Regions from separate parts of the Adlercreutzia sp. CNCM I-6215 genome, predicted to be linked through region 2. Evidence: predicted binding sites of a transcription regulator. Region 2 holds the regulator's gene; each other region holds the start of a gene.
The links. The regulator LexA, encoded in region 2, represses DNA repair genes until DNA is damaged. The targets are predictions, from matches to a motif close to CNAACANNTGTTNG.
Positions count from the first base shown of each region.

Region 1: the regulator LexA is predicted to act here: its motif matches at 1,265-1,278, upstream of uvrA (excinuclease ABC subunit UvrA).
Region 3: the regulator LexA is predicted to act here: its motif matches at 977-990, upstream of uvrB (excinuclease ABC subunit UvrB).

Region 1 is NZ_CDRVMA010000006.1:21,108-23,376, reverse strand. It holds gene ACW4LP_RS05900 (MFS transporter) at 1-1,231, shown strand, start outside; gene uvrA (excinuclease ABC subunit UvrA) at 1,398-2,269, shown strand, end outside.
Region 2 is NZ_CDRVMA010000007.1:80,649-82,917, reverse strand. It holds gene dut (dUTP diphosphatase) at 1-279, opposite strand, end outside; gene nrdR (transcriptional regulator NrdR) at 283-729, opposite strand; gene lexA (transcriptional repressor LexA) at 1,025-1,663, shown strand; gene hflX (GTPase HflX) at 1,783-2,269, opposite strand, start outside.
Region 3 is NZ_CDRVMA010000001.1:375,952-378,220, forward strand. It holds gene ACW4LP_RS01565 (YeiH family protein) at 1-869, opposite strand, end outside; gene uvrB (excinuclease ABC subunit UvrB) at 1,090-2,269, shown strand, end outside.

The DNA of each region.
Region 1 (2,269 bases), on a different contig from region 2:
GATCCCGATTCCCCTCTATGCCGACTACCAGGCCACCATCGGGCTCACTACGGCGGATATCTCCAATACGATGTTCACCTACCTCACCGGCGTGGCCTTGACGCTCTTGCTCGCCGGACGCATCTCCGACGCCTTCGGGCGTACTCCCGTGACCAGCCTCACCCTCATGCTCGCCATCGTCGGCTGCATCATGTTCATGATGGCCGACAGCGGCGCGGCCGTGCTCGCCGCCCGCTTCGTCCAGGGCCTCTCGGCCGGCTTCGGCATGAGCGCCGTGTCCGCTCTCGTCATCGACTGCGTGGGGGAGAAGCACCTCGGCTGGGGATCCACCGTTGCCAGCTGCGGCGCCATGGTCGGCATCATGATCGGCTCGGTGGCCGTGGGCGTCCTCTACGACATCGTGCCGAGCATCGCCGTGCTCTACGGTATCATGATCGTCATCCTGGCCGTGTGCCTGTTCCTCATGCCCGTGGTGCACGAGCCCCTCGACCAGACGCTCTCGCTGCGCGCCGTGCTGAGGGTGCGCGTCTACATCCCCACCGACAACCGGCGTCTGTTCGCCGTGGTGGCCGTGTGCTACCTGGCCACCTGGCTCGTCTCCTGCTTCTACCAGTCGTTCTCGGCGCCCATCGCCCAGCAGTGCTTCGGCGAGACCTCGCCTCTGGCCGGGTCGGTCATTCTGGCCCTCATCATGGCGCCGTCGCTTCTCGGCGGCCCCCTCGTGCAGCGCTTCGAGCCCAAGCGCACCCTCGTCGTCTCCATGGCGGCCGTGACGGCCACCACGGCGCTGATGGCGCTGTTCGTCCTCATGGGCGCCGAGCTTCTGTTCATGGCCGACTGCGCCCTGTTCAGCTTCGCCATGGGCGTGGCGGTGTCCGTGTCGCTGCGCCTTCTGCTTCTGCGCGTGAGCGTGCTGCGCGTCTCGGCCATCCTCGCCTCGGTGAACCTCGTGGCCTACGCCGGCTCGGCGATCACCGGCGTGATCTGCGGCATCCTTCTGGAGGCGACCTCCTTCGCCTTCGTGTTCGCCGCCATGGCCGCCGTGCTCGTCGCTGCCAGCCTGTTCGTGGCGGTCTGCCTGCGGGCGCCCAGCGAGAAGAAGAAGGACGGCCGCCTCACGCTGTCCCGTTTCCGGAAGATGAAGGGCATGGGGGAGTCCTCGGCGCCCGAGCCCGCGACGGGGGAGGCCGCTCCCGAGGATGCCTCCGTCGCTGCCCCCGCGCTCATATAACCTGAGCGCTCATCTATGCAAAATCCGTGAACCCGAACAAAAGTTCCCTAAATTGCTAGCCAGCGGCCGCGCGAATCGCTAGAATACGCAGGCGAAACAAGAGAATTCGGCAACGGGCGGCCCGCGCGGCGCCCGTTGCTTCACGTCTGCGAAGGAAATCCAGCCAATGGCCAACGAGATCGTCATCAAAGGCGCCCGCGAGCACAACTTGAAGGACGTCGACCTGACTATTCCCCGCGACGAGCTGGTCGTCATCACGGGCCTTTCCGGCTCCGGCAAGTCCAGCCTCGCCTTCGACACCATGTACGCCGAGGGGCAGCGCCGCTATGTGGAGAGCCTCTCCAGCTATGCCCGCATGTTCCTGGGCCAGATGTCCAAGCCCGATGTGGACTCCATCGACGGCCTGTCGCCGGCGGTGTCCATTGATCAGAAGACTACGTCGAAAAACCCCCGCTCCACCGTGGGCACCACCACCGAGATCTACGACTACCTGCGCCTTCTGTTCGCGCGGGTGGGCGTGCCCCACTGCCCCGAGTGCGGCCGCGAGATCAAGAAGCAGACCACCGACCAGGTGACCGACGATATCCTGCGCCTCGGCGACGACGCCCAGGGCGAGTCGACGAAGGCCATCCTCATGGCCCCGGTGGTGGCCGGCCGCAAGGGCGAGTTCACGAAGCTCTTCGCCGATCTGCAGAAGGAGGGCTTCTCCCGCGTGCGCATCGACGGCGAGATCGTGAAGCTTTCCGGTGAGCCCGTCACGCTGAACAAGAAGATCAAGCACTTCATCGACGTGGTGGTCGACCGCGTCACGCTGAAGGAATCCGCCCAAAGCCGCATCGCCGAGGCCGTGGAGCTGGCCTGCAAGCTGGCGCAGGGCCGCGTGCTCGTGCAGGTGCTCGGGCCGGACGGGAAACCGCTCGGCGAGGCCGGTGGCACCTCCTCGGGCGCCACGGGCGGCCTCGGGGAGGGAGAGCATTTGTTCTCGCTGGCCCTCGCGTGCCCCGAGCACGGCCACTCCATGGACGAGCTGCAGCCCCG
Region 2 (2,269 bases):
GATGAGCGGCACCTTGATCTCCCCCCGGTAGCCGCTGTCTATGAGGCCCGGGGCGTTCACGATGGAGATGCCCTGTCGTGCCGCCAGGCCGCTTCGGGGAATGATGAGCCCCGCATAGCCCTCGGGAACGGCCAAGGCGATACCGCAGGGCACGAGTGCCCGCTCGAAGGGCAAAAGCGTGCCGCCCTCGGCGGCGCGCAAATCGAGACCCGCATCGCCCGGACGGGCGTAGGCGGGCGCTTCCAGGGTCTCGTCGAGCTGCTTGAAAAGAACGTCCATGGATCAGCCCAGCTCTTTCAGGGCCTCGGAGAACTCCTCCACATTCTGGAAATCCTTGTAGACGCTGGCGAAGCGAATATAGGCAACGTCATCCAGAGTGGCCAGACGGGCCAGTACCAAATCGCCCAAATCGCGCGATTTGATCTCGTTGCGCTGACTCGATCGCAATTCCGCCTCGATGCTCGTGATGAGTCCGTCGATCTTCTCGGGCGTGATGGGACGTTTCGCGCAGGCGATGAGCAATCCTCGCATGAGCTTCTCGCGGTTGAAGACCTCCGATGAACCGTCGGCCTTGATGACGAGAATGGGATTTTCGGCGAGCCGCTCGTAGGTGGTGAATCGCGTGCCGCACTGCAGGCATTCGCGACGGCGCCGGATAGAGGCGCCGTCGTCGGCCGATCGCGAGTCGACGACTTTCGATTCCTGGTAGCCACAGGAAGGACAGCGCATAGGTTCTCCTTCTCACTTTGATAAGTTGATTGCTTATCATACCCTATCAGACCTAGCGCGCTCCCCTCTTCAAAACATTGCTACCTTCACGACACCCGCCCTCGACGCTCTAGGCGAAGAAGATGAGGAATGACGCGATGGTGCTGAGCGTGAAGGCTATGGAAAATTCGATGCGTGCCATTTTTTACTCCTGACCTCTTGCGTAGAACCTTTGTTCGCAGTTATAATAGAGCGAACAAAGGTTCACGTCAAGAGATTTTTCAAACAAATGTACGCTTTTGTGAAAGGATGCGCTATGACCCAGAAAGTGACCAAGCGGCAACAGGCGGTTCTCGACTGCATCGAAGCGTGCATTCGCGAGAAGGGCTACGGTCCTACGGTGCGCGAGGTGTGCCAGAGTTTGGGGCTCTCCTCCCCTTCCACCGTCCATGTCCATTTGAAGGCACTTGAAGACAAGGGCTTCATCAAGCGCGACCCCCTTAAATCCCGCTCCATCGCGCTTACCTATCCCATCGAGGAGGTTCCCTCCCCTGTCACGGCTTTCGCGGCCGCCTACAGCAAGCTCGTCAATGTGCCCTTGGTGGGCAACGTGGCTGCCGGCTCCCCTATTCTCGCCGAGGAGAACATCACCGACACCATCACGCTGCCCACCGATATCGTCGGCGATGCCCCCTCCTTCATGCTCTCGGTGCGCGGCGAGTCCATGATCGAGGCCGGCATCAACGATGGCGACTACGTGGTTGTGAAGGAGCAGCCGGTGGCCAACAACGGCGATATCGTCGTGGCCATCATCGACGACGGCGCCACCGTCAAGCGCTTCTTCCGCGAGGCCGACCATATCCGCCTGCAACCGGAGAACTCGACGATGGATCCCATCATCACCACGGACTGCTCCATTGCCGGCAAGGTGGTGGCCGTGTTTCGGCGCCTGTAGCGCCTTCGCCGCGCCGATAGGCCGCGAGTCCTCCCCTTTCGGTCAATCAAGAGCGCCCCTGCTCCGGATGCGAGGATCCGGAGCAGGGGCGCTCTTTCGTTTCTGGAGCGGTGGTTTCCTCAAGCGTCGACGTCCGAGACAAGGTAAGGGGAGAACGCGCTGACGAAGGCAGGGGCCGCGAGCAGCTGCAGGCGCGTGCCCGTGGCCTCGTGGCTCTCGGAGATGATGTGGCAGCGCTCGTGGGCCAGCGATACCAAATCCCCCCGTTGGTACGGCACGAGCACGTCCAGCTTGGCGTCGGCGGACGAGGCGGCCTGGGCGATGGCGCCCACGAGTTCCTCTATGCCCTCTCCAGAGCGGGCGGACACGAACCGGGCGCTCGGATAACGCCTTTTAAGGCCGGCCAGCGTCTCGGCGTCCAGCAGATCGCATTTGTTGAAAGTGGCGATCGTGGGAATGCTCTGGGCCCCTATCTGGTCGAGCACCTCGCACACGGCCTCGATCTGCCCCTCGAACTCCGGCGAGGAGGCGTCGATCACGTGCAGGATGAGGTCGGCTCCGGTGATTTCGTCGAGCGTCGACTTGAAGGCCTCGACCAGGGTGGTG
Region 3 (2,269 bases), on a different contig from region 2:
ATGAAGGTGGGGAAGGCGCGCTTCAGTGAGAAGCCGCCGAGAAGCCTCGCGCCGGTGGGAGCCGCTGCGGCGTTGGCGGCAGGGTCGCTCACTGCCAGGCCGTCGGTGCCGGGTCCGGCCACAGCCGCACCGGCGCCTGCTGCGTTCTCCTTGCGAGCCATGACGATGGCCAGTACGAGCGTGATGGGGATGATGGCGAGCGTACGGGTGAGCTTCACGATGGTGGCGTCGTCCAGCGCGTTCGAGCCGGGGTGCATGCCGTCCCAGGCAGCTGCGGCGGCGGTGACCGACGAGGTGTCGTTCACGGCGGTGCCGGCGAACAGGCCGAAGCCCTCGTTGGACATGCCGAGCATGCCTCCCAGGGTGGGGAAGATGAGCGCCGCTACCACGTTGAACAGGAAGATGACCGAGATGGCCTGGGCCACCTGCTCGTCCTTGGCGCGGATGACCGGCGCCGTGGCGGCGATGGCCGACCCGCCGCAGATGGACGAGCCCACGGCGATGAGCGTGGCGATGGCGGAATCCACGGACAGCACGCGGTACAAGATATAGCCCACGATGAGCGCCGTGGCGATGGTGGTGAGGATGATGGGCAGGCTCTCGGCGCCTACGGCCGCGATCTGGGCGAGGTTCAGCCCGAAGCCCAGCAGGATGACCGCGTACTGCAGCACCTTCTTCGCCGTGAAGGCGATGCCGTCCTGCACGGTGCCGCGCGCGGGCTGCTTCCACCAAAGGGCGATGACCATGCCGATGAGGATGGCGAACACCGGGCCGCCCACCACGGGCAGCGCCTCGCCGAGAAACCAGCAAGGGATGGCGATGGCGGCGCACAGACCGACGCCGGGGGCCACGTTCTTCACGTTCGCCACGATGAGCTCCTCACGTCACGAGATGTCAACAGCGATTGCAGAGTATAGCACTCATCATTAGGGGAGGGGTGCCGGCGCCACAGCACGGTCGCGCTGTGAACTTTAAGCGAACATCTGTTCATTTCCTGCGGAAGGTGCTAGACTGTTCTCCTTATAGAGAATTACTGCGAGAGGAGGGACGCGCGTGTCCACTCATCTTTCCAATATAGAAGGCATGGAAATGGCGGGGAAGCTGCCCGAGGTGCGGCTGGCGAGCACCCCGTTTAAGGTCGTCTCGCCCTTCGAGCCCTCGGGGGATCAGCCCGAGGCCATCGCGGCGCTTGCGAAGGGCGTGGAAGAGGGCCTGCGCTACCAGACGCTCTTGGGCGTCACCGGCTCGGGCAAGACGTTCACCATGGCCAAAACCATCGAAGCGGTGCAGAAGCCCACACTCGTCATGGCGCCGAACAAGACGCTCGCGGCCCAGCTGGCGGCCGAGCTGAAGGAGTTCTTCCCCGACAACGCCGTGGTGTACTTCGTCTCCTACTACGACTACTACCAGCCCGAGGCCTACGTGCCCTCATCGGACACCTTCATCGAGAAGGACGCCTCCATCAACGAGGAGGTGGAGAAGCTGCGCCATGCGGCCACCTCGGCTCTGCTCTCGCGGCGGGACGTCATCGTGGTGGCGTCGGTGAGCTGCATCTACGGCATCGGCTCGCCGATGGACTACGCCGGCATGGCAGTGTTCGTCGACAAGCAGAAGGAGATGGATCGCGACGAGGTCATCCATGAGCTCATCGACATCCAGTACGACCGCAACGACTACGAGCAGAAGCGCGGCACCTTCCGCGTGCGGGGCGACGCGCTGGACGTGTTCCCGCCCTACGCCGACCATCCCATCCGCATCGAGTTCTGGGGGGACGAGATCGAGTCCATCGACGAGATTGACCAGGTCACGGGCGAGGTGCTGAATAGCTACGAGGCGCTGCCCATCTGGCCCGCGTCCCACTACGTTACGGCGCGGCCGAAGATGGACAAGGCTCTCGACACGATTCAGGACGAGCTGCGCGAGCGCCTCATGCAGTTCAAGGAAGAGGGGAAGCTCCTGGAGGCCCAGCGCCTGGAGATGCGCGTGAACTACGACTTGGAGATGCTGGAGACCATGGGATTTTGCTCCGGCATCGAGAACTACTCGCGGCATCTGGACGGGCGCGCGCCGGGCGAGCCGCCCTACACCCTCATCGACTACTTCCCGAAGGACTTCCTCTGCATCATCGACGAGTCCCACGTCACGGTGCCGCAGATCCGCGGCATGCACGAGGGCGACCGCTCCCGCAAGATCACGCTGGCCGAGCACGGCTTCCGCCTGCCCAGCTGCCTGGACAACCGCCCCTTGCGCTTCGACGAGTTCGAGGAGC